DNA from 3 places in the Fictibacillus sp. NPDC058756 genome. Region 1 is predicted to be linked to each of the others. Evidence: riboswitches for the same ligand, from Rfam matches in the RefSeq annotation. Region 1 holds a riboswitch; each other region holds the start of a gene.
The links. A riboswitch is a leader RNA that binds a small molecule or an ion and turns the genes downstream of it on or off. The one in region 1 is predicted to bind cyclic di-GMP.
Positions count from the first base shown of each region.

Region 2: another riboswitch for cyclic di-GMP. It lies ahead of ACFW35_RS17770 (hypothetical protein); the one in region 1 lies ahead of ACFW35_RS01645 (hypothetical protein).
Region 3: another riboswitch for cyclic di-GMP. It lies ahead of ACFW35_RS11850 (GGDEF domain-containing protein); the one in region 1 lies ahead of ACFW35_RS01645 (hypothetical protein).

Region 1 is NZ_JBHYPU010000001.1:324,132-334,900, reverse strand. It holds gene ACFW35_RS01680 (S8 family peptidase) at 1-106, shown strand, start outside; gene ACFW35_RS01675 (hypothetical protein) at 218-409, shown strand; gene ACFW35_RS01670 (hypothetical protein) at 553-840, opposite strand; gene ACFW35_RS01665 (hypothetical protein) at 1,020-1,211, shown strand; gene ACFW35_RS01660 (nitric oxide reductase activation protein NorD) at 1,269-3,197, opposite strand; gene ACFW35_RS01655 (ATP-binding protein) at 3,263-4,147, opposite strand; gene ACFW35_RS01650 (YdcF family protein) at 4,487-5,221, opposite strand; gene ACFW35_RS01645 (hypothetical protein) at 5,311-5,796, opposite strand; cyclic di-GMP riboswitch class II at 5,831-5,913, opposite strand; gene panF (sodium/pantothenate symporter) at 6,060-7,499, opposite strand; gene ACFW35_RS01635 (YhdT family protein) at 7,499-7,783, opposite strand; gene ACFW35_RS01630 (transposase) at 8,192-8,752, shown strand; gene ACFW35_RS01625 (aspartyl-phosphate phosphatase Spo0E family protein) at 8,986-9,156, shown strand; gene ACFW35_RS01620 (hypothetical protein) at 9,275-9,712, shown strand; gene ACFW35_RS01615 (nucleoside hydrolase) at 9,717-10,664, opposite strand; gene ACFW35_RS01610 (thiol-disulfide oxidoreductase DCC family protein) at 10,740-10,769, opposite strand, start outside.
Region 2 is NZ_JBHYPU010000002.1:177,719-188,487, forward strand. It holds gene abc-f (ribosomal protection-like ABC-F family protein) at 1-1,140, shown strand, start outside; gene ACFW35_RS17760 (CBS domain-containing protein) at 1,228-1,638, shown strand; gene ACFW35_RS17765 (hypothetical protein) at 1,686-1,880, opposite strand; cyclic di-GMP riboswitch class II at 2,142-2,223, shown strand; gene ACFW35_RS17770 (hypothetical protein) at 2,312-3,379, shown strand; gene ACFW35_RS17775 (DUF6376 family protein) at 3,500-3,943, shown strand; gene ACFW35_RS17780 (hypothetical protein) at 4,360-4,512, shown strand; gene ACFW35_RS17785 (hypothetical protein) at 4,576-5,223, shown strand; gene ACFW35_RS17790 (Bax inhibitor-1/YccA family protein) at 5,253-5,984, opposite strand; gene ACFW35_RS17795 (hypothetical protein) at 6,205-7,029, shown strand; gene ACFW35_RS17800 (hypothetical protein) at 7,093-8,748, shown strand; gene ACFW35_RS17805 (redoxin domain-containing protein) at 9,212-9,679, shown strand; gene ACFW35_RS17810 (hypothetical protein) at 9,682-9,855, shown strand; gene ACFW35_RS17815 (SDR family oxidoreductase) at 9,988-10,769, shown strand, end outside.
Region 3 is NZ_JBHYPU010000001.1:2,359,572-2,370,340, reverse strand. It holds gene ACFW35_RS11890 (MDR family MFS transporter) at 1-1,557, opposite strand, end outside; gene ACFW35_RS11885 (MarR family winged helix-turn-helix transcriptional regulator) at 1,630-2,067, opposite strand; gene ACFW35_RS11880 (peptidoglycan recognition protein family protein) at 2,657-3,313, shown strand; gene ACFW35_RS11875 (hypothetical protein) at 3,310-3,672, opposite strand; gene ACFW35_RS11870 (STAS domain-containing protein) at 3,806-4,636, shown strand; gene ACFW35_RS11865 (hypothetical protein) at 4,729-4,938, shown strand; gene ACFW35_RS11860 (hypothetical protein) at 4,954-5,313, shown strand; gene ACFW35_RS11855 (serine/threonine protein kinase) at 5,672-6,325, shown strand; cyclic di-GMP riboswitch class I at 6,403-6,492, shown strand; gene ACFW35_RS11850 (GGDEF domain-containing protein) at 6,756-7,691, shown strand; gene ACFW35_RS11845 (GGDEF domain-containing protein) at 7,808-8,881, shown strand; gene addB (helicase-exonuclease AddAB subunit AddB) at 9,333-10,769, shown strand, end outside.

The DNA.
Region 1 (10,769 bases):
TTCACAAATTCGCGCGGCACTTGAAGATACAGCTGATCCTGTTACTGGTACAGGCACATTGTTCCAAAACGGACGTGTGAACGCAGCCAAAGCTGTTCAGCAATAAATAGATGTTTCATAGCCTCCGGGACTCACAAGTTCCGGGGGCTTTTTGTTTAAAATTCGCCGCTTTTTGAAACAATGATAAAAAGGTTATGGTAAGAGCGGAGGAATTCATATGTTTGGTTTTGGAAAAAAGAAAAAGCATGAGCAAGGCAAGGAAGATGGAACTAAAGTCCAGTCTACTGATGCAGAAAAAAAACAAACCGAAAAAGAAGCAGAAGAAAAGATCGTATATTTCTTATTAATCAGTACAGCTATATTTGGTGCGGTGCTATTGTATCTGGGGATTTCGAAAGAGTTTACTTGATATGACAAATCTACAACAAGGGTCACTTAATTAATTTGAAAAAATAGTCGTATATATAGAAGGACTCATGAAAGAATATGTCGAATTTTGAGTTAAAGAGATGAAAAACAAGTAAAATTAAAAAGACGCTCGGGAGACTGTAATCACTTCCCCCGAAGCGCTTTGATTTCTTTTTTGAGTGCGTTCAGCTGGTCTTGAATGTCTTTCATTTGAGTTTCTTGTTCTTGCTGATCTTTCTGTTCCTGAATTTGATCAATGTAAATTTGTCTAAGTGCAATGGCAGCACTTACTGTGGCAAGAAAGTCTCCGACTGTGGTAAGAGCTGACGCAAACAGGGCAAGCTCTGCTGCAAATGTAGTTGCATCTTTGTTGTTTGCCAAAAATTCTTCTTCTGCTGTTTCCAAAACGGCGTCTACCACACGTTGGTTCAAGCCATTCACCCCTTTACTCCTGCTTTTTAATACAATATGCGTTTGCCCTAGTTACGGTGATTTAGCCTATTTGTATTTACACCTGTTTTTGGTAGCAATAATTTTGTTTTTTCGTCATTTGTTTATTGAATGAATAGGCATTTCGACCGATATATAAGTGAATAGGGGGAGGTTTGGCGATGGAACAGTGGCTTTCTTTTCGAATTCCGTTTGATATCTTTTCAATCTATATCTTACTCGCAGCTTTCATTGTAGTCGGAATTTTATCTGGCCTGCTTCGAACAGCCTTACCAGAGTGGTCTGTTAAAATTTTCAGTTATGCAGGGTTCTTGGGAGTCGTTTTTGCTTGGTTGAAGCTTTTGGAATATTAATACTTACATACATACGAAAACGCCCGTGGTCATGATGGCCATTGGGCGTTTTTACGTTTATATAGATTTAAAAAGGAGCTTTCTGAGAACGGGCATGAGGTAATCGACGAGTTCAGCGGCACTTGGCACGACAACGTTTTGCGCGCCATAGATATTCTGCATGAGCTTCTCTTCTTCCTTCGTAATTTCACCGTTCGCGATGAACATGCCGATTGTTTCGATTCCAAGCTTCCGTGTACGGGTAACAGCTTCGTGTGTATCGAGTACTCCGTGTGATTCGTAATCAAAAGCTGCAGGTTCACCGTCAGAGAAAACGAGCAGAACTTTTTGCTGCTCCGGACGTTTAGCAAGTTCTTCACCCATTCGGCGGATGGAATAGCCGTCACGGTTGTCTTCCTGGGGTTCTAATTGCATAATCGATGCCCCTGGCTGATGAAGCGAATTTCTGTACGAGATCACTTCATGAAAATAGTTCGGCTGATCATCTGTTGTCGCGTCAGCTGCATCTTCCCAGAAACCTACAACGGAGTGAGGAATTCTGAGAGCTTTTAACGTTTCATGAAAAAGAATGATCCCTTTTTGCGTCTCTTCCATCTTGTTGAACATGGATGCTGAACAGTCGACAAGCAGCGTGAACGTCGTATCGAGTTCATGCTGAGACTCTTGTTTTTTTCTAAAAAGTCTCGGGTTTTTGTCTGTTGCGAGTCTTGTAAGCTTCTTTCCTAGTCTTCCAAAGTGCAGGTCTTCCCTTGGTGCTGTTCGTTTATTTTCCATTGTTTTTAGGAAATTCTGTTTGAGCTGTGTGACAAATGGTGCGATCTCTTGTTCAAAGAGCTGATATTGAGCGAATTCTTCAGGTGTTGCCGGTTTTGCAGGCAGGGTATGTTCTGTAACGTTTTTGTTCACTTCGCCGTATCGGTAGTGATTTAATGAGTCTGAGCCGGTCTGGTTGTTGTCGGTTTCTGCTTCGTGTTCGTTTTGAGAGTTGAAGTCGTTGTTATCTGTCGTTTGAGCACTCGTTTGAACGGATCCAAATACCGCATCACCACTATCCGCTTCCCTTGCTGCTTCCCCTAATAGGTCAATATTCGTTCCTTGATCAAGGTCCATTTGCAAAAAGGAATCCTGCGGATCAGACGTTTCATCATGCCAGGATGAATACTCTTCTTTCTCCTGCTCTTCTTTTTTCTCTTCCTTATCGTCGTCCTTGTTTATTGTTTTTTTCGTTTTTGTTTCCGTGCTGCGGGTTAGGTCGTCGAACGTTTCGCTATCATTTTCTATATCTGATATTTTCGGTTTATCGCTAAAACTGCGGTAGGCTGTTTTCATGTCTGTAAATTCTGGGTGTTGCTTTGTGATATCACCCATTTGAATTACGATTGCTGCTATATCTTGTGTTGACTCAGCAGTTGTAAGCTGTGCAAGCAATGGACGCAGTTCTTGATAAAGTGCCTGTGTATCAGGCGGCACAGCGACAAAACGTTTATTCGCTAAAAGAATAACATGGCAAAATAGAGCGTCAAGAATGCGCTTTTGTTGAATATGCTTTCTGTATTCACGGTTGTAATGCACCTGGATCGTCTCTTTCCGGAGCTTGAACGCATGTGTCATCCCAGGTCTTTTTTCTATGCAAATCTGTTCCAATCGGAAGTCTTCCGCAAAGAGCAGCATCTGTTTTAAAAATTCACGGTGTAGATGTGATTTCAGTTCATCGAGCGTGTTCCAGATCACGTTATCATCGGTATGAAACTGTGTGCCAAAGCTGCGCAAATAAACGTCGGATTTCCAGCCTTCAAGCTGAATCTCCCGCGGGTATGGGTTCCAAAACTGACTGACATGCGTGATGCCCTTCTTTCTCTCGAGGTTAGAATGGTATGAGAAAGAAACGTCCATCTTTTCCACCTTTGAGAGGGAACGCGCAAGGTCAATCAGTTGCATATGAACGAAAGAATCGATCTTTGTATCCGCAAAAACTAGGAATTTCATCTAGGCGAAACCTCCAAAATCATCGTGGGAAATAAATTGTAGGGGGTCTGACCCCATTTCCCAGCTTACACAAACAGCGTCGCGGCCACGTTGGCAACGAGAGCACGTTCGCGGGCGTCCTCAAGCTTATCAGCGATTGCGCGCTGGATTGCACGCTTCGCAGGCAAGTATACGGATAGATCAGCTGCATCCAGTAGTGCACGGATGGATGCGGCATCCTCAGACAGATGACCGGCTTTCGCTTGGCCGATCAGGTCTGACGAAAGCTGTACAAACTTCTCAAGCACCTCTTCGTCTTTTTGCTGAGACTGGCTCTTCAGCATTTCTTTCAATGTTTCTCCCTCAATATAAGGCACCTCGATTACAACGAAACGATTTTTCAGCGCTTCATTCAACGGCACTGTTCCGATGTATCCTTCGTTGATCGCTGCAATCACATTGAAACCAGGCTGAGCTTTTACCACTTCCCCTGTAAACGGGTTAGCGATCGTACGTCGATAATCAAGCATTCCATTTAGAATCGGCAAGGTTTCAGGTTTTGCGATGTTGATTTCATCGATGTACAAGAAGTGACCGTTGTTTGCAGCTTTTGTTACAGGGCCAGCGATGAATTCAATCTCTTGTTTGCTGTCTTTGTAGCTTAGCGTCTTATGACCGAGAAGCGCTTCAGCATCGAGGTCGACTGAAGCATTTACCTGATGCAGCGGCTGTCCGAATAAATTCGATAGCAACTCTGCAAGCTTCGTTTTACCTGATCCTGTCGGGCCTTTAAGCAGAACATTCTTTCCTAATGCAAGTGCGATCACCGCGTCTTCCACGAGCGAAGCGTCAGGCGCAGTGTATCCTGGCTTTCCAATCAATTCTTTATATACATCCGGTAATTTTTCTATTCTTTGAGCCGCCTCAGTCTGCAGCTTTTCCTTTATCACAATCGGGATTTGAAGGTTCATTATCAAAAATCCTTTCTTTCATCTATCAACAGTATTTCCAGTAAATCCGTTACATAAATCCTTACACAATGTAACATTGTAAGCTTTTTCAAGGCAAGTCTGTAGAATTTCACAGAAAAACGCTTAGTTCGCTGCAGCGACCTAAACGTCTTCATCCTTCTTCATAAGTTCGATAATATGCGGTTTCGGCTCCCAGCAATTAAACGTATACTCCGGTTTCGTTTCATAACCAAGCCGTGAGCAATAGTAATACATTCCTTGGTCCGTTTTCTGAGGTTTGAAATTCACGCATGTGGCGCAACAATGGTACTTATTTGTTTTCATAAGAGTCACTTCCTTTTACCGGTCCGTGAAGTAGCTTTTGATGATCGCCATATATTCTCTCACATGAGCTTGGGGAACAGATGAAATTCTAAGCGGTGAACCGAGCCCTTCCGCTTCAACCCCTACACGCCTGGCGATCATTTTTGTCCGAAAAAGATGAAAGTCACTTGTCACGATCAGCACTTGATCGTCAGGCTGAATCATCTCTTTCGTATATAAAAGGTTTTCGTATGTACTCGTCGCTTTTTCTTCAATTGTTATACGTTCGGGTTGGATCCCGTTCTCTATCAGATAATTTTTCATAATGGTGCCTTCACTCGTCGTTTTACCGAACCCAAGACCTCCGCTTACGATGAAAGTAACGTCAGGATGTTTCTCCGCGTATGCTAAAGCTTGATCAAGCCTGCCCTTTAAGACGGCACCTGGACGATTGTTCTTCGTACCACCCCCAAGAACTAGGATGGTATCAATTTTTCCAGAGACCTTCTGTGGATCCGTGTTAGCAGATGCAAGAATAAGAGTTTCTAAGGTTGCTGCAAAGAGCAAAAGGGTTAGTATACTTGTTAGAGTAACCTTCTTGTACTTTTTAAAAAGATAGATTGCCGCTTCATATTTGTAAAAAAGGATAAAAAATATAGCACCCAATAAGAAGAAAACCGTGAGACCCATGTCCATGTTGGTAGTCTGAACGAGCATAGCAACGGCATATACAAAGAAAATAATGCTAAGTGATAGAAAGATTTTTTTCATAGATTCGGCTCCGTTTGTTAGTTTCTAATTTCTAGTATAAAGGAAAAAGAAAAAGAGCGGAGGTTGAGTTTCCGCTCTTTGGAAATTTATTATTTTATATTTTTATCGATCTCTTTTTGAATCTCTTCTGTGATGTCTTCTTTAAGATCAGAAGCTTTTTCTGAAGCATCATTGTTCATTTGGTTTTTCTTATCTGTCATAGCAGTGTTTTTCTTTTCTGTTATTTCAGCCATTTCTTGCTTGTAATGATTTTCTAATTCTTTTTCTTTCGTTGATATAAGTCTATTCTTTTCCCTTTCAAGTTCTTGTTTCGTATCAGAAAAAATCTTACTAATATCATTTTTAAGGTTTGTTGTTAAGGTTTCTTTTTTCTGTTCGAGCTTTCCGTCTATTTCTGGTTTATATTGAAATGAAACGATTAGTTCATAAAGATAGCTTGAAAAATCCTTGTTAGCTGCCGCAAACGTTGTCGTACCTCCAACACCCAGAGCAATTGTTGTTGCCAAAACCACTTTCGGCCATTTCTTAGTTGTCTTCTTCTTCGTGCCAAACTTTTCTTTTCTTGAGATTTCCATAAAAAATACCCCTTCCTTAATCTAATAGAACGAAAAAAGAAGCGGTCGGTTGCGCTACTAGCTCTAGTCACTCCAAGCGCCCACATACAGAATGACCTTCAATGCTCCACACTTATTTAATTATATTCTGATACTAAATTACCATCAGAGGCTATTACTGTAAATAGGTATTTAGTAATTTTTACATACATTACAAATTTTAGTAAAAAAACGTATATTACAAAAGAAAAGCGATATCGTCCGCCTGAAGTGGACAATATCGCCTAAAATGTATTTGTCTGGGGACTGTCCCCCTTTGTGAAACTCCCCACAATGTATGCAAAGAAAGAAAATACTATCGGCATGACTACGGTGTGCATCCCCCAAAGATTTGGATAGTTTAGATGTAGCCACATATATGAACCTACTCCTACAACAATAGAAGCGAGTGCTCCGTTTGCATTCCCTCTCTTCCAATATAACCCCATGATGATTGGCCAGATAAAAGCTGCTTCTAAGCCGCCGAAGGCAAAAAGATTCAACCAGATCAACAGATCAGGCGGATTAATCGCCATTGCAAATACACTCAACCCTACTACCGCTGTAATACCAAAGCTTAATCTTTTTACAAAACGTTCTTCAGCATCAGGTTTTATGTAATTGATATAAACATCTTTTATGATTGCTGAACTTACTAGCAGAAGAACAGAATCTACGGTAGACATCACTGCAGCGAGTGGCGCGGCAAGGACGATACCCGCTAACCATCCAGGCAGTACTTCCAGCGCAAGTAATGGCATAACTTTATCAGGTACTTCAATACCTGGCAAAATCACTCTTCCGAATACCCCTGCCAAATGCATTCCCAACATGATAAATCCAACCACAAACGTCCCGATGATCATGGCACGGTGCATCGCTTTCGAATTTCGATAGCTCATAGCGCGTACCGATATTTGAGGCAACCCAACGACACCTACACCGACCAAAATCCAAAATGACGATACAAATAATGGTGTAAGTGATCCATCTGATCCGAAAGGAGTAATGAGGTTAGGATTTTCCACTCTCAATTCTCCTATGATATTTTCAATCCCTCCGCCAGCTACGATAGTTCCAGCTAGTATGATTACTGTCCCCATCACCATGACTACACCTTGAATTGCATCTGTAATAACTACTGCTCTGAATCCACCCGCTATGACGTATACTAAAACAGATGCCGAGAAAATGAATAATGCTGTCGTGTAAGAAACGCCGGTAAAAGATTCAATCAGCCTTCCTCCACCAACCCATTGCGCAGCCATGGCTGAGAACAGGAAAATAACAATGCTTAATGCTGATAAAATAACAACCCACTTACTTTCATATCGGGCTTTAAGAAAATCAATAAGGGTTACAGCATTAATCTTTCGCGCTACGATCGCAAACTTTTTTCCTAAAACAGCAAGTGTAAAATAACCTGTTACAAGCTGTGCCATCGCGAGAAGAACCCAGCCAAGTCCAAGCTGATAAGCAGCACCAGGACCACCAATAAAACTCGAAGCACTTCCGTATGTCGCGACCATCGTCATAGCAAGAACAAAACCGCCTAGCTCACGTCCCGCTAAAAAGTAGTCTTGTAAAAAAGAAGGTCCGCTCTTAATGTGTCTTGATGTATAAACACCAACTATAAAAACAAGTACTAAAAAGAAAGCTAAAGGAAGAATCACATCCCAATTCATCAAGAGTCACCCTCCCCTTCATTATCATCTGAGTCAAAAGGAACTTCTTTAAAGAAAAACTTCACCATTATAGAAACTAAAATTGTAAAAACGATAAATCCTACGATACAGCTATAAAAAAACCATGCAGGAAAACCTAGTATGTAAGTATACTCATTAACCGGCCGGCCACCTAGTCCATATGCAAAAGCATACCACCAAATAAAATTCAGAATTGCAAGCACCGTACCCATAATCGCTTCTTTATTAGAGATCCGATATCGCCAGTCGTTCCCTTTTTTCATTGTTCAACCTCCTGGACTTACCATAAAAATGCATAAAAGCTCCTCCATTACTATGGCAAATTCCTATACTATTGTCGAGTTCTTTCGACTTAATAACTTCTATAAGGCTAAATAGATTCCTTGTTCACGTTCGCTATTTTCGCTAGACCTCGTTCTTGATTACAAATTGAATATGAATATGAGTATTTCCGGGGAAATTTGATAGAATCTGCGGAGAAAATACAGCACTTGACAAAATATGAAGGGATCATTAACATTCTAAAATTAACAAAATGGTACCGTTTGAACTTTCCTTTTCTCTTAGGTGTTTTACTCGAAAACTTTAAGGGAAATAAATTGTTTAGGGACAGTCCCCATTTCCCACTTTAATAGCATTCATAGTACAATAAAAGAACAATCCGAAAGGAGGTGATATCTATTCCTAGAACCCGACGCATTTGGTACCCTGATGCTGTCTACCATGTGACTACACGTGGAAATCGCAGGGAGCCCCTCTTCTATTCCCACTTGGATTTCCATCGTTATCTCAAAATTTTAAGTTACTGCGTAAAAAAGTATTCCGTAGATTTATTCTCTTATTGCCTCATGTCCAACCACACTCATCTTCAAATTCAGTGCAGCAAGTCCCCACCCGGAGATTTCATGAAAGAATTAAACGAAACATACGCCATGTATTTCAACAAAAAGTACGAACTTACCGGTCATGTGTTTCAAGGCCGCTATGGTGCAGAATTAATTGAAGATTGTTCCTATCTTTTAGACACGAGCCGATACATTCACATGAATCCGGTAGCAGCAGATCTCGTCATGTTTCCTCTTGAATATCCATGGAGCAGTTACCGTTACTATGTTACCCAGTCGGTATGTCCCTTCGTGGAAACCTCAATGATACTAGAACAATTTCAAAATTCGAAACCTCAATATCGTGATTACGTAGAATGCAGGACCTCACCGGTAATAGAACTCTAACCTCATTTTAAACTTCTCTATTAAAATAAAGTCAGTCATAGCAAGGAAAAGCCGGTTATGTACTTCTCACGAAGACAAAACCGGCTAAATTGTATTTGACTGGGGTCTGTCCCCCTATATGTGTAAAAAAATAATAGACTAGGCACAAAATATGGTATATAATTATTACAAGATTTACCGATATTAATGGTGCAGAAGCAGAAGTGGTTATTATATTTGAGGGGGAATGGACCATGAGCCGAAGCAATGCTCTTGTCTTAACTACAGAGATAGACGCCATTCGCACGACCATGTATGAGGTAAGCAAAAAAGTGAACAATCTAGCTGATCCGCTGCTTGTTCAGTTGAGTCAAATTTTAGATGAAAAATTAAACAAACTTGATCAAATTAGAGACTGTGCTTAATTAACATCATAATATAACTGCGAATTTTACCGGTGTCCATGTCTGTATTGATAGGAAGCCGGTTTTTTATTGTTCTGTATGTATTCAACATTCTTAAATACTGAGTGGAGATCATCCTTTGAAAACAAAATTATTAATAATACTACCTGTTTTTATAATCATTTTTTTAGGAATTTACATATTGAAACCTGACTCAATAGATTCCAAAGAAAAGCAGCTAACTGAATTATCTAGTGATATTCAGCACCAAATAAACAATTTGAAGAATAGTAATAATACGAGTTATCTATTTCTACCAAAGAATACTAATAAATCTACTAAAATAGTATATTTATATTTTAACCGTAACGACAATAGGAACCTATACAGCTTTCCAACTGCTGAAATCTCTGTTAATAACAATACAATGCGTATATATATAAATGAGCAAGATGCTCTTCATGACTCTGAAGTAAAGGACACCTTATTACTAGAGTTTCAAGCTCAATCATTTCCAGAGCATATAGAAGTGTTCTTTCAAAACAAAAGAATTGAGTTAAAACAAATTACATATTAAGCACTTATTTAAATTCCTCACCGGTCATCACACTCATAAAGTCATTGAAAAAGTAATTATAGTCAAAGTCAAACGCAATTCTGTGCTTTTTCTCTTGTTCGCCAAACTGAATATACGGCCTGATATCTGCAATACTTTGCCCTCTTGCAATCATTTCATCTCTTAGTACGATATGTACCGGCAGCGTTTTATAGCTGAACATATTTTCACGGATACTCGCCATCAGTGTTATCGCATCATGAACCGGACTCCCTTGAATGCTGGGGTTGTTATTTTTATAGAACTTATAATAGAAATCCAGCAACGGTTTAATAAGACGAGCTTTTCCTTTGTAGTCAATGTAGTTAACCATCTCTGGTGTTACAATGGCTCGATCTGTCACATTCAACGGGATAATGGTTACGTTGTTCGCATATGTAAGCACGACTCTGACTGCAATCGGGTCTCCATGAAAATTCGCCTCAGAAACAGCCGTAACGTTACCCGGTACCCAGAACGCCCCGCCCATAATATAGTAAGCTTTCACTTTTTTCATCAAGGATTGGAACAAAATAAACATCGTGGCTAGAGAGGTAAGTCTGCCAACGTTAACGATTATCAGTTCATTTTCATATTGATTGATTAAATTTACAATCTCGAAAAAGTTTTCAATAACCCCTTCGTATGTTCCTGGTTCTATAGGACCTAATCCGTACTCTCCATGAACTTCAGGATAAAATGTTGGCTGTTCCCCTGTCATTGGAACTTCGGCACCTCCAATGATTTTCACTTCTTCAGGGAAATTGAACATTTTAGCAATATAATGTACATTAGCAATCGTCTTCTCCCTGGAAACATTTCCATAGTCAGAAACGACGCCAACTATATCGATTTCTTCATTTAAATAAGCGTAAGTCAAAGCTATGGTGTCATCTATTCCAACATCCCCAAAAAACAAAATTTTTTGCCCCATAAACAAAAACCCCTTTTAGGTTTTTCTTTTATCCTATTAAGAGGCATGTTTTTTTATGAAATTTGCCATTAAAAACTATTCTAAAAATCTTTTTCTCAGCTGTGG
Region 2 (10,769 bases), on a different contig from region 1:
ACATTTACGTTGTATCACGGAAATTACACAGAATATCTTATTCAAAAAGAGCAAAAACAAGAGCGGCAGCAGTTTGAATATGAGCAATACACAAAAGAAAAAACGAGGCTGGAGAATGCCGCAAAAGAGAAATCATCAAAAGCGAAGGGCATGAAAGATAAACCGGCGCGCATGTCACATAGTGAAGCGAAATTGGGGAAGATGAAGGTCAAAAGCGCAAAAAGGTCTTTGGAAAAAGCTTCGAAGGTAATTGAAAAAAGAATCGAGATGATGGATAAGAAAGAAAAGCCAAAAGAACAGCCTAAAATCGATTTTGATATTCAGCAGTTTTCAGTCATTCATGGCAAACAAGCGCTGGCTGTTAAACAACTTTCCGTTGGGTATGACGAGCGTCAGCTGTTTACTGACCTATCTTTTACTGTAAAGCCAGGGATGAAGGTTGTTTTAACAGGTAAAAACGGAACAGGAAAATCAACCCTTTTAGAAACAATATATAGAGGAAATGAACAGATCGAAAAATCGAAGCAGCTTAAAATCGGTTACTTTCATCAGCATCTCAATATTCTTGATAAGACAAAAAGTATTTTAGAAAATGTCATGGAAAACAGCTTATATGATGAAACCTGGGTAAGAACAATATTAGCGAGGCTATTATTTAAACGTGAAGATGTATTTAAAAAAGTTGAGGTGCTTAGCGGCGGAGAAAAGATGAAAACCGCATTAGCGAAGCTATTCTTAAATGATTATAATTTGTTATTGCTTGATGAGCCGACGAATTATCTGGATTTGTTTACGAGAGAAGCATTAGAAGAAGTCTTGATCGCGTATCCTGGTACCTTTATCCTTGCAACACATGATAGAAGATTAATGGAAAAAGCAGCAACGCATGTTTTGGAGCTTCAGCCTCCAAAAGCATATTGGTTTGAGGGGAGCTATAAGGAATATCTTGAAAATAAGAATGGCGATAAAAAGCCAGGTCTAAAAACCACAGATCACAAAGATCATTTACTGAAGCTTGAACTTGAAATGACAGATTTAATCGGGCAGCTTTCATTAACCTTGAATGAAGAAGAGAAAATAAGACTTGATCAAAGGTATCAAGAAGTTTTAAAGAAAATCAGACTGATAAAGGCTCAATAATATTGATGCTCGAGCTGCAGTTGAAAGGTTTAGCTTTCCTCTTAAAAAGGTACAGAATAACCGTATTACCTATTAGGAGGCGATAAAATGGAATTAAGAGATATTATGACTTCAGATATTGAGACGTGTGAACCAAATACGAAAATTACTAAAGTTGCCGGCTTGATGAAAAGTTTAGGAGTAGGCTCTATTCCGGTTTCTGAAAATGGGGAACTAAAAGGGATTGTTTCCGATCGGGACATCGTCATTCGATGTGTTGCTGACGGGAATATTGAAGGTACAGTCAGTGATGTTATGACATTAGATCCTGTTACAGGGACACCTGATATGACGATTGATGAGGCTAAGAACCTAATGTCTGAATATCAAATACGCAGACTTCCAGTTCTGGATAATGGAAATGTGGTTGGTATTGTTTCATTAGGCGACCTTGCTGTTAAACATGAAGACAATGATAAAGCAGGAGATGCACTTACTGAGATTTCTAAGCCCTTGTAATATAACTTATAAAGGATGCCCTATATTTAGGGCATCCTTTTGTTTCTTTATTTATCTTTTTCTTCTCTTTCACCAGCAATTGTTGGCGGTTCTTCTTGTGAGGTAATATCAGTATCATATCCGATTTGTTTAAGATCTTCAGTGTCTGCCACAGTACCGCCAGCCATTCCTTCGTTAATCATCCTATCAATATCTAAGTACAGTTCATCTTTTCCTTCATAAGCTTTATCCTTATTACTCATTTTCTTCATCCTTTCTTATTAATTAAAGGCTGTTTTGTAAACTTTGATGCTTTTGGAAGTTGTTGATTTCCGCTCCAGGTGCTCGCTTTCCGCGGGCGTGCGGTGAGCCCACTCGTCGCTTTGCGACATTGATTGGTCTCACCTATCCCGCTAATCCCGCAGAAGTCTCGCACCTTACTCTCCAATCAACTAGTCAATGAAGTTTATTTCATAAGCAGAAAAAATATGTTGTTGCCGAAGATTCTTGCTATGATAATTGAAATTAATGGAAGCGTGGAAGCATACTTTTTATTTGGGCATCTATAAGTATGTGGAGCTAGTGATGCAACCGGCCGGCATTAGGAAGATCGTATCTTCTGTTGTGGGCTTTTTTATTTTGTCCTAAAAGTCAGGAAGAAAAACAAAAATCAACGGTAAAGGAGGTTTTCAAGATGGTAAATCACGCTGCACAGGCATTTTCATATAATCGGGGAAACCATTTTGCTTATGGGCATTTGAAAAAGAATTATGTAAAAAAGCAGCATCTTGAAGCCGTTCCTCCCGAGAAACCTTATAAAGAAAATAAAAGAGAAGACTATTTTAAAAAGAGTGTTCATGAAAATAAACCTTTTAAAACGTATACCAGAAAAGATATAGAGAAACATCATCAAGGAGCAAAAGAAGCGGAACGGATCTATAGCAACTGGAGGCATGAATTAGCGGATAGCTCCGCTGACTTTATCCATTCTATTAAAGGTGAGCTGAAAGAAACTCCTGAAATGGGTTTAGATACCTTTAAAGAAGAAGTCTCTGAGTCACTTGAAAAGTTTTTGCTCAGTTTAAAGAATGACCTGGAGACATCGCTTGCAGACTCTCCGCAAGGGCAAGTAAAGAAACATTTAAAATCTGCTGAAGGATTATTAGAGACGGTCCGGGAATTATTATGGAACCAAATTGAAGATATCGTTAAGGAACATGTACCTGGGAAACCAGAAAATCAAAACGGGGAAAGTGGCCCACCGAATGAAATAGAGCTGCCAATAGAGGAAACAAACCCGCCAGTTCAAAATCCTCCAGCAAACAATCCTTCAGGGAACAATCCTGTTGTAACACTTGCGCCAAACCAGGTGTTTTCTTCAGGTTCGTTTAAAATGGAGGTAAGAGTCGGAAGCCTGACTTCAGAAATAAAGTTTGCTGATCCTAGCAAAAAGTCAGAAGGAACAACCATGTTTTATATCGTGGACGGATATGGAGCGAGAAAAGCAGTAGATATTAAATTTTCTAATGAAACGCTCCAGAAGCTTTTTGAAGACCGTATTAAGGATTCTAAAATGTATAAAAAAGAAATTTCGCTGGAACGTTTTAATGCCGTACTAAAAAAGATTGAAGCTTATTTGAAAGAACTGTCCTCTATTAACCCTGAACGTTTAAAATCAAAGGTTTATGGTGAGAAGGAAAAATTAAAATTTGAGAATGTAATCGATAAGTTCACTGATCTTTTTTACTCGTTAAGAAAGTAATGAAACTTAAAGCATCAGCAGCCGTATAAAACAATAAGCAGAAATTGAGACGCTCAAGACAAAAGGGGCGTTTTTTTAATTCAAATCCATTCCAAATATAAAAGGGAAAAGGAGAAACAAATGAAAAAGACTTTAATTGCCGCTATATTATCAATCACGGTATTAACAGGTTGCTCAGCAGTGAATGAAGTAACGAATGGCCTGAACTATGTACCTGAAGCTACTGAATATATTAATGATGTACAACAATTTTCAAAAGAGATTTCTGCAATTGCAGAAACGGCAGTAAACGATCCAAAGGCGAGAGGAGAACTTGAACAGCTGCTGGAAGATATGAAATCAGACATTGGTGAGTTTGGGGATTTAACACCGCCTTCTGTGTTTGAAGATGTTCACAATCAGGTGATTGAACAAAATAATAAGCTTCAAGAGGGAATTGATAAATATTTAACAGTCATAAAAGATGGGGAACTGAATGCTGATCTGCTCGAACAAAGCGGATTACTGGATGATATCGCTGTTTACAATGATCTGTTATCACAAATTAAAAAACTCGGCGAATAATTTTAAAACAGCTGCAACCTTGTAGCTGTTTTTTCCTAACTATCCCTGTTTTTCTTAAGCAATGTTGCTTTTGTAGATGTTGATTTCTGTTCCAGGATGCTCGCTTTCCGCGGGGCGTGCGGTGAGCCTCCTTGCGCTTTGCACCTTTAGGAGTCTTACCATCAAGTAAGTTTGTGTGCTCCTGCGTCTATAAGCAAATCCTAACGAAGCATGTTCCTCGTCGCATGCCTTGCAAGAAGTATATTCAGGTAGTTGGCACGCAGGAGTCTCGCGCCTTACTCTCCAATCAACTAGTCAAAGAAGCCTACTCAACTAAAAATATTCCAAAGTAGCAATCTTTTAGATTTTTTTATGTTACAAATCGACTATTTTCGGGAATATGACAGTGAGAAAAATGGCGAGGGTGGGTATAAAGCATGAATGATTATCATCTTAAGATTGAAGATTACTTGCAGCTGTTAAAAAGAAGATACAAAAAGGGAAGGCTGCAGGCAAAACAATACCGTAAAAGAATTGAGCTTATTAACATGTGGCACATTCGCGGTGTTGTTAAAGTGCCGAAAGAATAATTTAAGTAATTATAGATACATGTCGATAAATGTATAAACACGACAAGACTTGGCAGGTGCAGCATGATTCCAATTTACAGTACATTTAAACAAGCTGAGCATTCAAAATATGATTATATTCTTCATATTGCGTTTGCCGTTCTTCTCTGTTTATATAGTTTTCTTTTACTATTTTCCAGCAAACTGCTAGGTTCTCTGTTTTTTATTTTTAGTGTTATGCTGCTAGGTTCTGCTGTCTATAGAGGAATTAATACCTTTGTCTCGATAGCCAGTGTCATCCCTATGCTATGGCTGCTGTTTTATAGCAGAATTCTTTGGGTCGATGCCCTTCAAGTTTTGCCGATATTCTTTTATGAAATCTTCCAGGCTCTATTTTTCCTTGGGTCTGGAATTGGAATAGCTCTATTATATAGTTTAGCTGTTAAATCAGCCCCGCTCTCTAGTTCAGTGAGCAGACACACGGTACATGGGATGTATTTTCTGACAGCCATCCTTTTGATGCCCTATACATTAATCTATAGCTATGGAGCATTTATGCAAGGTGATCTAAACGGGGTGTTATGGTCGGTTCTGATCCTCGTTCTATGGGGGATTTTATATGTTGCTCAGCTCATAACCCACCAGAATAAAGTTATGAGAATTGGTTTATTTGCCGTTAACATCGGCATAGGATGGTGGACGATTAACAGGTGGATAATGATCCTTTCATAAGAGAAGAGAAGCCCGCGGGCTTCTCTTTGTTAGTTTCGTCTAATCTTTGCTAATAGGTGAAGAATCTCAAAGTATAACCAGACTAACGTTACCATCAAGCCAAATGCACCGTACCATTCCATGTATTTGGGAACACGCTGGCTTGCTCCATATTCGATAAAGTCAAAATCAAGAACCAAATTAAGCGCCGCTATGACTACGATAAATAGACTGATACCAATACCTATTGGTCCTGAACTATGAAGGTAGGGAATATCGATTCCGAAAAAACCTAAAATGAAACTCGTAAGATAAACAAGCATAATTCCGGCTGTTGCAGAGAAAACGATCAATCTGAAATTGTGTGTAACTTTTATGATTCGGAGCATATAAGCGAGCAGCAAGGCAAATAGCGTACCGAATGTTAATGCCGCGGCCTGCATTGTGATTCCATTAAACTGAGATTCAAAGTTTGCTGATATTCCGCCTACCGCTAAACCTTCAAGAGCTGCATAAACCGGCGCCAGGAGCGGGGCAGTCTTAGGAACAAAGGCAATGATTAAAGCTGAAATGAGTCCCCCGATCACACCAATCATAATTAAATGTCCTACAGGTTCCCCTAAATTATATTGATGCCAAGTATAAAAGGAAGAAGCCATTAAAATGACCAGTAAAATAAACGTTTTATAAACTGTTCCTGATAATGTCATCTGTTTACTGAAAGATGTTCCTCCAAATTTATTAAAGGTTGAACTTTTTAAAGCAGGATTAGCACTTCTCATAATATCTACCTCCTTACCTTTCTTCAATATAACTATACGATTTTTTTATTGTAAAGTTTCATGTTTAAGCCATTTACTTCTCTCCAATTTAAGACACAAGTCCCTCTTGATTTTTTTTGAAATTATGGTTCTTTAGGAAGTAATGACTATTTTGGACAAAGACCGACAAATAAAACATAAATTGGATGTATTATATAGATGAAAGAAGGGAGGTGAATTTGTGCGAATTCCAAGCATCATTATGCAAGGTTTGATCGCAGGTGCCATCCTTTTTATTCCTGGTGAAGTATTTGCCGAGAAAAATAATGAAGATAAACAAAATTCAGCAGCTGAACAAAAAACTCAATCGGATCTTAAACAGGATAATGCAAAAGCTGATATTCCTGACCGAGAATCTCTTAAAGAGAATGTATCAAAACCTGAAGTTTCTGAAGCTAAGACGAAGAAAATGAAAGGGGATACATCTATCTCTAAAGGTTCAGAGAAAAGGTATGAAGCCAAAGAGAAGAATGCTGCTGCTGAAAAAAATAGGTCTTCTCAGCAAACAAAATACTCGAATGGACTAAAAAAATCAGTTCCTCAAGGACAACTCAAAAAGAATGTTCCAATAAATCAGCCCGAGAAGAAAAGGGCTGAAACATCAAAGTACATACATACAGAAACGCGTATAAACCAATCAGTACTGCCTGAAGTAACGGCAGAGGAGGAACAAAAGAAGAAGCTCCTTCTATCAAAAAAGAAGATTAAAGAACAGCGGGAAAAAGCTGTATCAAAACTTCCTATCGAGCTTCCTTCTAAAGAACTTCCCGTACAGCCGGATACAAAGGCAATACCATTAAATGCTGGACAAAGCTCTTCACATTCATCATCCTCTAAGGACGCTGGAAATGGAGGAGCGCCTTTAGCCAATGTTAAGGCTAATTTGGTCCTGCCGTTAATCTTTGCTGATAGTGAAAAAGTTTCTGTGTATTTTAGCAGAATGGACCTCTTGAGAAGTCAATGGGTGAACGCACCGCCATCAATGCCACCGGAAACTGCTCTTTAATTTTTCATGGAGATATTGTGATGTTATTAAATCAACCATTTGAAAATTAAGGAGCGAATTATAATGAAAAAAGTCAACCGTACATTTGTAAAATCTTTAGTATTTGCTGGAACATTAACTCTTGCGGCAGTTGTAGGAACAGGTGCTGCTGAAGCGGCTGGTCATAAAACAGAGCATGCGATAAAAGCCCAAAGCTCAAAAGCATCTCAAGGACAAGTACAAGCTAAGGATGAGAAGTATGCAAAACCATCTAAAGTTACTGTAAAAGTTCAAAAGCCAGTTAAAGCTGAAAAGCCGGTTAAGGCTGAAAAAGCAGCAAAACCTGCAAAAGCTGAAAAGCCTGTTAAAGATAAGAGTCACTCTCAAGGTGCAGAGCATGCAAGTGAAAATGCAAAGGAACATGCTGCTCCTAACTCAGCTATTTATCCTGTTCCTGCTGAAAAAGAAGAGCCAGTAGTAACTGAGCCTGTAACAGAGGAACCAACTGAGGTTACAGTTCCAGTTGAGGAAGAGGAAACTGAAGTAATTGAAATTGAAATCCCTGAAGCAGACAGTGATGAAGGTAAAACGGATGAAACTGCAGCTGAAGAAGAGGATGCAACTCGCAACGAAGAGGATACTGATGTGGACTCTGATGAAGAAGCTGTGAAAGAAGACGATGATGACTCTGACACGGAAGAGATCCAAGAGGAAAATGAAGATAATCCGGTAAAAGAAGAAGAAGACACAGATGAAATCGCTGACGAAGATGCAGTAAAAGAAGACGAAGATTCTGATGAAGAAAATTCTGACGAAGAAGAATCTGAAGATACAGAAGAAGTTAAAGAAAACAAATCTCTTCAAAACAAAATCAACTCTAATGCATATGAGCGTTCAAGTAAAAACGCGAAACTGCATGCTGCACCAAACGCTGCTGTACATGCTGTAGATGCTGAAGAAGTACCAGCAGAAGACGAAGTTACTGAAGAAGAAGTGACTGAGGAAGCTCCGGCAATTGAAGAAACAACGACTGAAGAAGAAGTAACTGAGGAAGCACCAGCAACTGAGGAAACTACTACTGAAGAAGAAGTGACTGAAGAAGCACCGGCAACTGAGGAAACTGCGACTGAAGATGAAGCAACTGACGAAGTTCCAGCAGCTGAAGAAACAACTGAAGAAGTTGAAGAAGAAGCAAAAGAAAACAAATCTCTTCAAAACAAAATCAACTCTAATGCATATGAGCGTTCAAGTAAAAACGCGAAGCTGCATGCTGCACCAAACGCTGCTGTTCACGCGGTAGAAGCAGAAGAAGCTCCAGTTGAAGAAGAAGCAACTGAAGAAACAACGACTGAAGAAGCTCCGGCAACAGAAGAAACAACAACAGAAGAAGCAACTGAAGAAGCTCCAGCAACAGAAGAAACAACGACTGAAGAAGAAGCGACTGAAGAAGCTCCAGCAACAGAAGAAACTACGACTGAAGAAGAAGTGACTGAAGAAGCTCCGGCGACAGAAGAAACTACAACTGAAGAAGAAGCAACTGAAGAAGTTACTGCTCTTTTAAACAAGATCCGTTCTTTAGCAGCAGAGCATGCAAGTGAAAATGCGAAACTTTATGCAGCAATTAATGCAGCTATTTTAGCAGTTGAAGATGTATTAGAAGAAAATGCTCCTGAAGTTGTTGAAGTACCAGCAACTGAAGAAGGAACTACAGAAGAGACAGCTGTAATTGAAGTAAAATAATTGTTTTTGAAAGTCAGGGGTAGTGTCCCCTGGCTTTTTTATTTTTGTTCTTGTAGAAGTGTCAATAAAATAACCAATTTGGTGAAAATAATGATTAGATTTTTCAATATAACACCAAAGATGATGAAATATTGGTACTTTTGGTGAAATTAATTCTAGGTGGCTCCTTCTGAACTTCAAAGTGCCAACAAAACCGGTGATTAAGTACTTGGCTTCAGCCAAGCTGCCTAATTTTGTACGATTTCTTAGTATGTCCACTCTAAATTTGATGTTTTTTCGCTAGTTTTCCTCTATATCCGTTAGACAGCTACACCCGCATCTTTAATAATGTATCCAACAATCTCAGCACTTATGGGGACAAGCTCTTTCCCTGCCGCATACATTAAAGAATAACTATATATTCCAACGTTTTCTTTTAAAGGAACAGGGAACTATATTCAAGAGAACTAAGGAGGTGTGTTAGTTGTTAAATACGGGCGATCGAGCACCAGATTTTACGTTGCCATCCACGCTTCAAAAAGATATTTCTTTAGCAGATTTCAGAGGCAATAAGAATGTACTTGTAGCGTTCTATCCGCTGGACTTCACACCTGGCTGAATAAAGGAAATCACCTCTTGGAAAGAGGATTACCAGCGTTTTAAAGATGCTAATACAGAAGTGCTTGCGATAAGTGTGGATCATATTTATTCCCATAATGTTTTCTCTGCTAGCCTTGGAACGCTTCCTTATCCGCTTTTAGCCGATTGGCATAAAAAAGTGACAAAAGCTTTTGGCGTATTAAACGAAAAGAATGGTACCGCAATTCGTTCTTGTTTTGTGATCGACCAAGACGGGATCATTCGCTATTGCAATCATAAGTTTGATGCTAACGAAAGGCTTCAATATGAGGAAGTATTTAAAGCTTGTGAAAACTGTGGAAAGGAAGAATAGCAATGGACAAGGAACATAAATCCAAAAATCAGCATGAAGATCCAACAGCACATGCTGAAAAGGAAATTAATGAATTTTTCTATGATGAAAATCAGGAAGATGATGGTCATCCTACTGACTATATGAACAATGAGATGCCAGCGGTAAATATTGCGAAACTTGATGATGAAAAATAAAGCTGCATTTAGCGGCTTTATTTTTTTGAGGAAGCTTGTACAAAACCCCATGAATACGGCGCCATCTTTAAGATGATGTGTTACTATAGAAGAGAAAATATGCTGATATAGGAATAGGAAGGAACCGGCTTAATGAATATATTTCTTACCGGAGCTACCGGTTTTTTAGGTGGACGCTTAATTCAAAATCTAGCGCGTGAAGGACATACGTTATTTGTACTGGCGCGTAATATAAAAAAAGCAGAACAGCTTCTTCTAAAGACAGCTGATCATAAAGGCGATATTCATATTATTAAAGGAGATATTACAGTTCCTTATCTGGGTATGAACAAAGAGACTCAACAGGAACTTGCCAATAAAATTGATGTTTTTTATCATATGGCCGCCCTTGTAAAGTTTGATCTTGATCTAAAAGAAGAACTTTTTCAAATAAATTTTTCTGGCACTAAATATGCACTAGAAGCAGCGGAAAAAATGGGTGTGTCGCATTTTTACTACGTGAGTACGGCTTACACATTAGGAAAAGATGAATTTGCAAAAGAAGAGCTTCATTCGCTAGACCGTTCTTTTAATAATCCTTATGAGGAAAGCAAGTGTAAAGCTGAACACCTCTGTATGGATTATAAAAAATTCTTCAACGTTACAATTTTAAGACCTGCCATCATTATCGGCGATTCGGAAACAGGTGAAGCTGATTCGAAGTTTACTCTTTATGGATTAATGAGAAGTCTGGAAGTTTTCAAAAAGAGATTTCAGCGTAAAGGACTGGGTGACCGCGTTTTTCATTTATTGTGTGAGGAAGGCAGCACGCAGAATCTCGTTCCTGTAGATTATGTGGCGGATGTTTTATCAGATGTGCTGCAAAAAGGCAGAGAAGATAACATATATCATATTACAAACAGCAATCCGCCGTT
Region 3 (10,769 bases), 2.0 Mb from region 1:
TCTTAGCGGTATCTCTTTTAAGAAGAAGAAAGTAAGCAGCAGGGCGGTTCCGATCACGAGTGCTCCTGTCAGGAAAACGCCATTTAAGGCATAGCTTAAAGATTCGCGCAGAATCTCCATGACTTGTTTTAAGAAAACTACAGATTCTAAAGGCATGTCGCTGAACTTCGCCATCACTGCATCTTGGTTCAATAGTACTTGAGGGTTCGCCATCTCCTTAATTTGTTCACTCATCTGAGGAGTAACATTTGGAGTGGAAGCGATCAGTTTTTGAGAATTTTCGCTAAAGTGATCTGCCAATGTGTTGTTCATTACACTTCCCATGATCGAAACGCCGATTGTTCCTCCTAACTGGCGGAACAGCTGTACCGAGGAAGTGGAAACTCCTAAATATTTATGTTCAACGGCATTTTGTACAGTTAATGTAAAGATAGGGAACGTGATTCCAAGGCCTGTTCCTACTAAAATCATGTTCAGTGTAGCTGTAATATTCGTTGTTTCTGTATCCATAAAATGCATGCTTGTCATTCCGCTTGCCATGATGAATAATCCGAACAGGGCAAGTTTTTTATACTTGCCGGTCTTCGTTATGATCTGGCCGCTGATCGTACTTCCGGCTACCATCGCAAGTGTCAGGGGCATCATAACAAATCCGGATTTCGTAGCTGACGTGCCCATTACGCCTTGGATAAAGAAAGGCATATACATGATTGAACCGAACATTCCTGCTCCCAAGAATAATCCGATAATGTTTGAGATTGTAAAAACCTTATTTTTAAACATATCAAGCGGAAGTACAGGGCTCGCGACACGCTTTTCTGTACGGATAAACAAAAAGAGTGCAACGATTGTTACTCCGAAAAGTCCTATGATCTCGGGCGATAGCCATTCATACTGATTTCCAGCCCATGTGAATGAAAGCAGAAGTGGAACTACTGTTATCGTTAAAAGCAAAGACCCGGTATAATCAATGGATTCCTTTTCTTTTCTTGGAACAGATGGAAAAAGAAAATAAATAGCTGCAAAAGCTACTAACCCGAACGGAAGAAAGATCCAAAACACCCAATGCCAATGAAAATGATCCACGATATAGCCGCCCAGTGTTGGTCCGAAGACGCTTGCCAATCCAAAAACACTGCTCATAATCCCTTGCCATTTACCGCGTTCACGCGGAGAAAAGAGGTCACCTACAGCTGTAAAAGCTGTAGACATGATCATCCCTCCGCCAAAACCTTGAATCCCGCGGTATAGGATGAGTTCGAGGATGCTTTCTGAAACACCGCAAAGCAGTGAACCGACAGTGAAAACTCCAATACCTATAAGGATAAAGGGTTTTCGACCATATATATCTGATAGTTTTCCTACAAGAATAGCTGTAATGCTCGATGTTAACATGAAAATTGTAAATACCCAGCTATAATATTCAATGCCGCCAAGATCGGCGATTATTCTTGGCAGTGAAGTTCCTACGATCGTTTGATTTAAAGCTGCAAAAAGCATGGCAGCCATAATAGAAATCATGATTATGATTTTCCGCCGGAGTTCGAGATGTTCCATAATCTGTTTCCTCCTATTCATCTAACAAATAATTAATAAAGTGAAGTATATAAGAAAAGCAAAACTGCCCAATCAATCAAGCAGTTTTGTAGAAGCAGCTACCATGAGCTTCATTTCTTCTTCTGATAAATGAGTAAACTTTTTAGCTAAATACTCATTTTTAATTTGATCCATTTCATCTGCAATTTTCTTGCCGTCTTCAGTAATTTCCAAATATACGATTCTGCGATCAGAATCCGAACGTACCCGCTGAATATAGTTCTTTCCAACAAGCCGGTCTGTAACAGCTGTGATATGGCTGGATGAAACCTTTAATTCATTTGCGATCTCAGAGGCCATTAAAGGACTGTTCTTGTGAAGAGTCTGCAGAACTGCAAATTCATTGCTGGGAATATAATCGGTATAAACTTCATTCAAACCTTTTCTGAGAGTCCGAAAAAGTCTGCGTAAACTCATTTCCAATTCGCGTTCTAAGTTATTTCTTGATTGGGATTGCTCGTTATTTTCCATATTAACACCCTTGCTTTTTGTTTCTTCTCTAACTATATGATAATTTATATTTAATAAGAAAGAAAGTAAAAGGGTTAAGGGGAATAATAGATGAAGAATTCAACATTGTTTTTTGTGCTTCTTGGTTTTGGTTTTTTAATAGGTATCGCCTATTGGATCTGGGCAATTACAACTCAATCGCCACCGGGCGGGATGTAAAAAGAAGCTGTTTTCGCAAACTTTGTTGCTCTTTTAAGTAGTTTATTTCCGCTCCAGGTTGCTTCGCTTTCCGCGGGGCGTGCGGTGAGTCCCCTCGCCGCTTTGCGCCTTTGAGTGGTCTCACCTGACCGCTTCATGGAAGTATCCTTGCTACTGCGTCTACGAGTAAATGCTTCCGATGTGAGTTTCCTCGTCGCATGCCTTGCGAGAAGTTTTTCAGGTAGTAGGCAAGCACCTTACGCTCCAATCAACTTGTCAGTGAAGGGAATGAACAAAATTACATAAAAGCAACAACTTTTTAGAAAAGAGCCAAAAAAAAGAGCCGTCATGGCTCTTTTTTTATGCAGAAAAACATTTATAAATGAAAGGTTATTAATTAGGAGGTGTAACTTTGAAGGAGAAATACTTGATTACAAACCAGCATATCAAAAAGGAGCTCAAGCAGCGTCCAGGCGGAAACCGGACTCCTCGTTATGCAGTTGCTCATGATATTGGAAACCCAGGTTCAACAGCCAGGCAAAATTTTAACTATTTTAACAGCAGACCATTGGAAGCCTCTGCACATGTGTTTATTGACGATAAAGAAATTCTGGTTATTATCCCGCTGCATGAAAAAGCCTGGCATGTCCGATCAAATGTTTCAGATGCCAATGAATGGGCGATAGGAGTAGAATTGTGCTATGGATCATCAATTAATTTTTCAGAAGCTTACAACCGCTATGTTTGGTTTTTTGCTTATTTGTGTGAGAAATACCAATGGAATCCAGAGACCTGCATCAAAGGACATTTTCAGCTGGATCCGAAGAGAAGAACAGACCCGCTGAACAGTTTCCATAAATACGATAAAAGCTTTCCTTTCTTTATTGAAGATGTTAAATATGAATTGAAAAAAAGGCTGGTCAATCATGATGAATTCAAAGAAACAGCAACTTCACCAGACAATCTTTTTAAAGTGCAGATCGGGGCGTTTTCATCCAGAGAGAACGCACAAAAACTTGCAGCCAAGGCTAAAGCTGCTGGTTTTGCTGTTTACATTGAACATAACTAGATGATCTGCTGTTCTTTTTTCCACGTATAATACACTAAGCCGATCCCTGCTATAACAAATAATGGTTCTAGCACATTTGCTTCGGGCCCGCTCGTTACTCTGTGCAGCTGAAAAACCCAATGGAACAAAATGTTGTCTACTGTTAAAAACAATCCTATTGCAGCAATAAATCCGTGAAAAAATGAAGAATGATATCGTTTATAGATAAACAGTAATATAAATAACAAAATAATAACTCCCAAACCAACAGCCCCAATGCGTTCACCCATAGTTTCGGCCTTTAATTCCAAGGCAAAAACATTTGTGGACCAATGAGACATTGCAAAAATACCTAATATAAACCCAAACCAAACCTTCATAGTACCTCCTTACTAGTAAAAGAACAAAATCCGACATAAAATTCTAAAAAACAGGTTTAACTCATGTATAATAATGGTATATAGATAAGTGGTATGCAATCATTTTTTATTCTATAGGGGGATTATAGATACGATGGAACGACAATTGCATGAATTGGGGCAAAAGATCCTTACACATAAATACGATCTTGCCAGAAAAATTGATGAAGTTAAAGCTGAGTATGGTGAACCTGTATCAGAGCTTACTGACCAGGTTTTGAAGCTTCGAGGAGATTTATTCAGTTATTTTGGGGAAGCACTTTATCAAAAAATGGAGGATGTTGAACCTCGGTTTATTGCGTGGGGAAAGATGAGCGGCGAACTTGCCGTTCAATACGAAGTTCCTTTGGACATGGCGTTAAAAAGCACCCGATTCTTCCGGATTGTATTATGGGATTTCATTCGTAACGAGATTCATAATGAAAGTTTTTCAGTAGAGGCGGTACTTACAGCAGCTTCTGTTATTGACCCGTTACTAGATGCAACGGTTCATGCTTTCAGTGTTGCTTATGTTGAAAACAACAACAGAGTCCTTGGACTTGCACGTGAGGCGATTGAGGAGCTTTCTGTTCCTGTTGTCAGATTAACAAGAACTGTTGCAGTTCTGCCGCTTGTCGGTACAATTGATACACACCGTTCTAAGTTAATCATGGAAACGTCTCTTCAGAAATGTACTGAATTGCAAGTTGAACACTTATTTATCGACTTATCAGGCGTACCTGTCATTGATACGATGGTGGCTCACAACCTGTTTAAGGTTATCAATTCGCTTAAGCTTTTAGGTGTAAAAGTTACATTGAGCGGAATGCGCCCAGAATTAGCGCAAACAGTTGTATCCTTAGGAATCAGCTTTGAAGGAATCTCAATTTCAGGGAATCTTTATCAGGAGCTTGAAGCAATGGGAATCGCTCAACAGCCGATTTAAGAATAAATATCTGCCATTTTATGGGCAGGTATTTTTTTCTTGTATAAAAAGAACGTTTGTTCGCATATAATAAAAAAAAGGAGGTTTTTTTAATGACGAACATGTTGTTAAGATGCATCCAGGAGAGGGCAGCCATCGAGATGATCTACTTATCAGAGAAAGGTGTGATCAGCCACAGGCTTATTACTCCATATTCTTTTGATGGCAAATTAATAACGGCCTATTGCGCAGTCCGCAAACAAATTAGAACATTCGAGCTGAAAAATATTTTATCTGCGCAATTCAAATTTTCGCCTTCGTAGAATGGGGGGATAGACATGCAATATGGAAACGAGGAAGAGCGTTCACTCATTGAAAAATTTGTGATGTATCCGATTATGCTTACTCTATTTGACAGAGATTTAAAAGTTGTGAATCGTTCCCCATTTAAAATAAAACGGCCTTATATTGCATTGTTGGAACAGATTATGAATCAAGTGAGCAAGGATCTTCACGATGTCCGCATTGAACTTAGAAAAAGAAAAATTAAAGTGATGGATGGACGAAGAGATCATGATATTACTGAATATGAGATATTTATCAGGGGTTATCGTGAAATTATGCGATTTCCAAACGTTCACTTAAAAAATAAAGCAGAAACCCTCATGCTGTCATATCTTCGAGTAGCATCAAAATAATCAGTACTGCTTTTATTTAGGCTTTCTTCTAAAGCGTTTATAAAGACTCTTCATTGACAAGTTGATTGGAGCGTAAGGTGCGTGCCTACCACATGATAAGCTTCTCGTAAGGCATGTGACGAGGAAGCTCACATCGGTAGCATTAACTTGTAGACGCAGGAGCAAGGTTCCTTCTATGAAGCTCACCGCACGCCCCACGGAAAGCGAGCATCCTGGAGCGGAAATCAACATCTTTCAAGTCGCAACAAAATTAAAGAAAACAACCTTGTTTAAGTTTCCTTTTTGACTCTGTCTGTATACAATGAACGTAATGCAGAATGATATTATTACTGAAGAATATCAGAAATTGAGGAAACACATGGAACGTTTTATCCAAATGGCACGACAATTGAATAGAGAGATTATGATCGAAAGCCGCAACCCGTTTGACCCCGTATGTCCAGTGAATATACCTTTCCCATGGAAGATACTCGGATGCGGAAATTATGCCGCAGTATTTTATCATCCCGATTACCCTTCATATGTTGTAAAAATCTATGGCAGGGATGAGCATGGACTTCTTGAAGAAAAGAAGGTCTATGAACGTTTAGGTGAACATCCGGGCTATTCGGTTTGCTATTATACAGAAAAAAGATTTTTGATTTTAAAGAGAATAGAAGGGATCACGCTTTATGATTGTGTTCATAAAGGGGTCAAAATTCCTGAAAGTGTCATCCGAGATATTGATGAGGCTTTGTATTACGCTGAAAAAAGAGGACTGTTTCCGAATGATGTACATGGAAAGAACGTCATGATTTCAAAAGGAAAAGGTATAATAGTAGATGTTTCTGACTTTTATAAGAAAGTACCTTGCCGAAAGTGGAGGGATTTACGAAAGGCTTATTTCAAGGTTTATAAGCCTGTTTTTTATCGTTTTCCCATTCGGATTCCGTATTTTGTTTTAAATATGATCAGAGTTGGGTATAGGTACTATCGTAAGTTAAAATTATCCATAAACAAGGGTAATAAATAATGGTATTAAAGTCCTATAAAAAATATTGGCACAATTTACCTTCATAGGATATAATATCTATAAACGAATAGAAAACCTTTGTTTAAAGGCAAACCAGTTGAAAAACTGGGACGCAAAGCTATGGGCCTAAAGTATGAAGAAACATACAATGGCAGCCGGTTGCCAAAGGGGAACGGATAATATTGATGTTTTGAGGCGATAGGATTTATTCTATTGAGACAGAACGGAGTCACGAAAACAATGCATCTGAGATTACTCGGTGCAACTCACAGTTTTCATAAAGACTTCGCTGGTCACTGTAGATGAGTTCCGACGCTTGTCAAACATTAAATTAATGTTTTAATGTTATTAAACATTAAAAGCCATTTCCCTTTATTTAAGGGTAATGGCTTTTTGTATGCAAATTTTTAAGATTTGAGGGGTTGCAATAATGGAAAACTTCCAACTAGAATTACGCACACTCAAAAAAAGCTTATTTAAGGAATTCATGAAGTCGATTCCAACGATGATACATACACATAAAGAACACTTAAGCCAGTTTGATGACTTCAGCTCATTTATGAACGGTTTTGTTGAACAATATGAAAAAATATTAGAGAAATTTTTGCGTGGAATCGTACATGCAGTATTTTTGCAGGAGGAACGTTTTCAGCATTTCTTGAAACAAGCTGAACAGAAAGCATTCCGCTCAGGCATCCATTTCTTAAGACACCAGCGAATTCCTCACCAAGCGCTAGCTTGTTTCTCTACAAGTATAAGAGAATCAGTTCTGCAAGAAATGAAAAGAGTGACAGTTTCCGACTCGCTTCCGGTGCAGCTTTTTATGTTAGAACGCTGGAACACGGTAGCACATCGTGCGATTACAGGTTTCTTAAGCGGATTTTCATCTCAGCAATTTAAAGATTTAAAAGAGATCAGTATCCGTGATCCGCTTACTAATCTATATAATCGCCGTTATTTTTACGACTGTCTTGAAAAAGAAATTGGCAAAGCTCAAAAACAAGAGATGCCGATTACACTCGTTATGTTTGATATAAATAACTTCAAACATATCAATGATGAGTATGGCCATCATGCCGGAGATGAGCTTTTACAGCAGATCGCGGAATTATCCAAGCGATTAAAACTTTTATCAGGTTTTCGGTTTGGGGGAGATGAATTTGTCTTTTTGCTGCCGGGAATAACAGAAGAGGACGCTTACAAACTGGTTGAAAAGATGGAAAGCCAGCTAATGGCATGGAACCAATCTATTTCATTAGCATACGGTGCAATCGAGCTGTTAGGTGATGCATGTGAAAATATTGATTATTACCTGCAGCTTGCTGATGAACGGATGTACAGCAATAAAAGAGAAGTTAAAGCATAATTTCTGAGACTTAAGTGTGGTTTTTGTATAATGGAAGTTTAAGTAATATTAAACAAGAAAGACCGTATGCAATAATTTCCTGATTATAGCAACTAAATGCAAAGGAAGATGGCAGCATGAAAGACTTATTTATAATAACTGAACATCGTTCTGAGACCATCTCTTCACTATTGCGATGGTTCTTTCTTGTCATTTGTATACCGCTTTTTTATTACAAGCCGATCGCAGATGTTTTAAATTTTAACAAAGACACATTTCCAGTCCTTTTTACAATAGGGATTCTATATATGACATCTACACAAATCGTCTTAAACCGATTTCCTGAAAAGTCCTCTTATTATCTGATTTTTACCAGAGGCGGAATCCTTTTTGATTATATTGCTTATGTTTGGCTGATGCAGCTGTCTGGAGGCTCGGAAAGTCCATTCATGCCTGTAGGTTATTTGATTGTTATTCATGCCGCTCTTTACTGGAGGTTAAAAGGTTCTTTTATAGTTGGCGGTGCCAGTTTTGCTGTTATTCTGTACTTCTTTTTAAGAGATGGAGGATATCAGGACACAACAGAGTTTTTTCAGTTCTTTATGAATACGTCATTTTTATGGCTGATTGCCCTGTATGGAGGGGTAATTGCATCTAAAGAAAGACAGTATTATTTCGAGAAAAATATGTACCAGCTGCAATCTCTCCAGGATTATCTTACTGGGTTATTAAACCACCGAAAGTTCCAGGAGGATGTCTTAGAGAAAACGAAACAGAAAGCTCCTTTTGCGCTAGTTCTTTGCGATATTGATCATTTCAAAGAATTTAACGATACACATGGACATGTTATAGGTGACGAAGTCCTTAAACTTGTTGCTACAGCATTCGAGCGATATTTACCCGCAAAAGAAGGTAAAGCTTATCGATATGGAGGAGAAGAATTTGCGTGGATCATGGAAACGGCATCTGAATATGAAGTGACACAAACGACCCAGCAGGTTAATACCCACCTTCAAATGTATCCGTATATACATAAGGATGGAGAACTTCCCGTTACATTAAGTTATGGAATTGCTTTTTATCAAAAGGAAGACCGTCCGGCAGATATTATACAGCGAGCAGATACGCTCCTTTATGAAGCAAAAGCAGCGGGGAGAAACACACTAAAATTAGAACATAAAAAAAGTAACGAAAAGCAGCTCATCATGTAGCTGTTTTTCTTTTTTGTTAGGCTTTTCTCTAAAAAATGTTGCTTTTGGTCATTTTTTCATTTTCTTCATTAGCAACTTTATTGGAGCTCAAGGTGCGTGCCTTCTACATGAGAAGCTTCTCGCTAGGCATGCGACGAGGAAGCTCACGCCGGTAGCATTTACTTGTAGACGCAGGAGCAATAATACTTCTCTGAAGCGGTCAGGTGAGACCCCTCAAAGGCGCATATCGCAGAGGAGGCTTACCGCACGCCCCCCGGAAAGCGAGCATCCTGGAGCGGAAATCAACCTCTATCAAAAGCTGCAAAGGTTACGGATACAGCCTTTTTTTATAATAGGTATCCTTTAAATACCAGCCGTATTTCGTGCGTTTTGAGTATACTAGCCTTTGCCCTGCTAGTAGATTGTGAGATAATAGAAGCAGAATTTGTGTACGGAACAGGGGATGAAAAATATGAGTTTGCAATTTATTTTGGGACGATCCGGCAGCGGAAAGTCCCACTCTGTCTTTCAAGAGATACGTGAAAAACTTGCAGAGGATCCGATGGGGAGTCCTATTATCTACTTAGTGCCGGATCAGATGACCTTTCAATCCGAGTATAAGCTTGCATCAACTCCCGGATTAAATGGGATGATTCGTGCCCAAGTTTATAGTTTTTCACGTCTGGCTTGGCGCATTCTTGGTGAAACAGGCGGGATGACAAGAATGCACATCACAAGCACTGGTGTGAGAATGATGCTTCGCAAAATTATTGAGAGTAAGAAAGAAGAACTGAAGATATTTAAAAAAGCTTCTGAACAGAGCGGTTTTTATGAACTGCTCGAGCTTATGACAACAGAATTAAAGCGGTATTGTATATCCTCAGAAGACCTTTCCTGGAATGCAGAAACGCTGCTTTCTCTTGGTCAAAAAGAAAATAACAAAAAAGTGCTCAAAGACAAGATGTATGACTTAAGCATCATTTCAGGCGCTCTTGAAAAAGCTCTTGCTGGAAAATACTTAGATTCTGAAGATTATTTAAAACTGCTGCAAGAGAAAATACCTTATTCAGATACGATAAAGGATTGCGAGATTTACATAGACGGTTTCCATTCTTTTACACCGCAAGAACTTGAAGCAGCTGCTGGACTCATGGCACATGCAAAGAAAGTGACGATTGCCCTGACTTCAGAGGAATCATATCGTCCGGACACTGATCCGCATGAACTGGATCTCTTTTATATGACAAAGAAGACAGCACAAGTTCTCACACAAAAAGCGAAAGAGCTGAATGTGGAGATAGAAGAGCCAATCGTGCTTTCTCATACGCCAAAATTTATTTCTCCTGCGATTGCCCATATTGAAAAACAATATGATGCGAGACCTGCGATCAGCTATTCGAAACCAGAGGGGATACACTTAGCAGCTGGGGTCAATTTAAGATCAGAGGTTGAAGGTGCAGCGAGAAAAATTATTGAACTTGTACGTGATGAAGGATACAGATACCGGGATATTGCTGTAACGGTAAGAAATGCGGGCAGTTATCAGCCTCTTATTGAAACAGTATTTGCCGATTATGGGATACCTGTTTTTCTAGACCAAAAAAAATCGATGCTTCATCATCCGCTCATTGAACTGATCCGGTCTTCACTGGATGTTGTTTTAAAGAACTGGCGGTATGAAGCTGTATTTCGTGCTGTGAAAACGGATATGCTTTATCCGCTTGATGAGATGAGAAAAACAACATCAGAGATTAGAAGATGCATGGACGACCTGGAAAACTATGTATTGGCTCTCGGTATTCAGGGCAGCCGATGGACAGATTCAAAGCCTTGGAAGTATAAGAGATTCAGAGGATTTGAAGCTGATGATTTCGGAAAAACGAGCCAGGATGATGAAAAAGAACAGCTT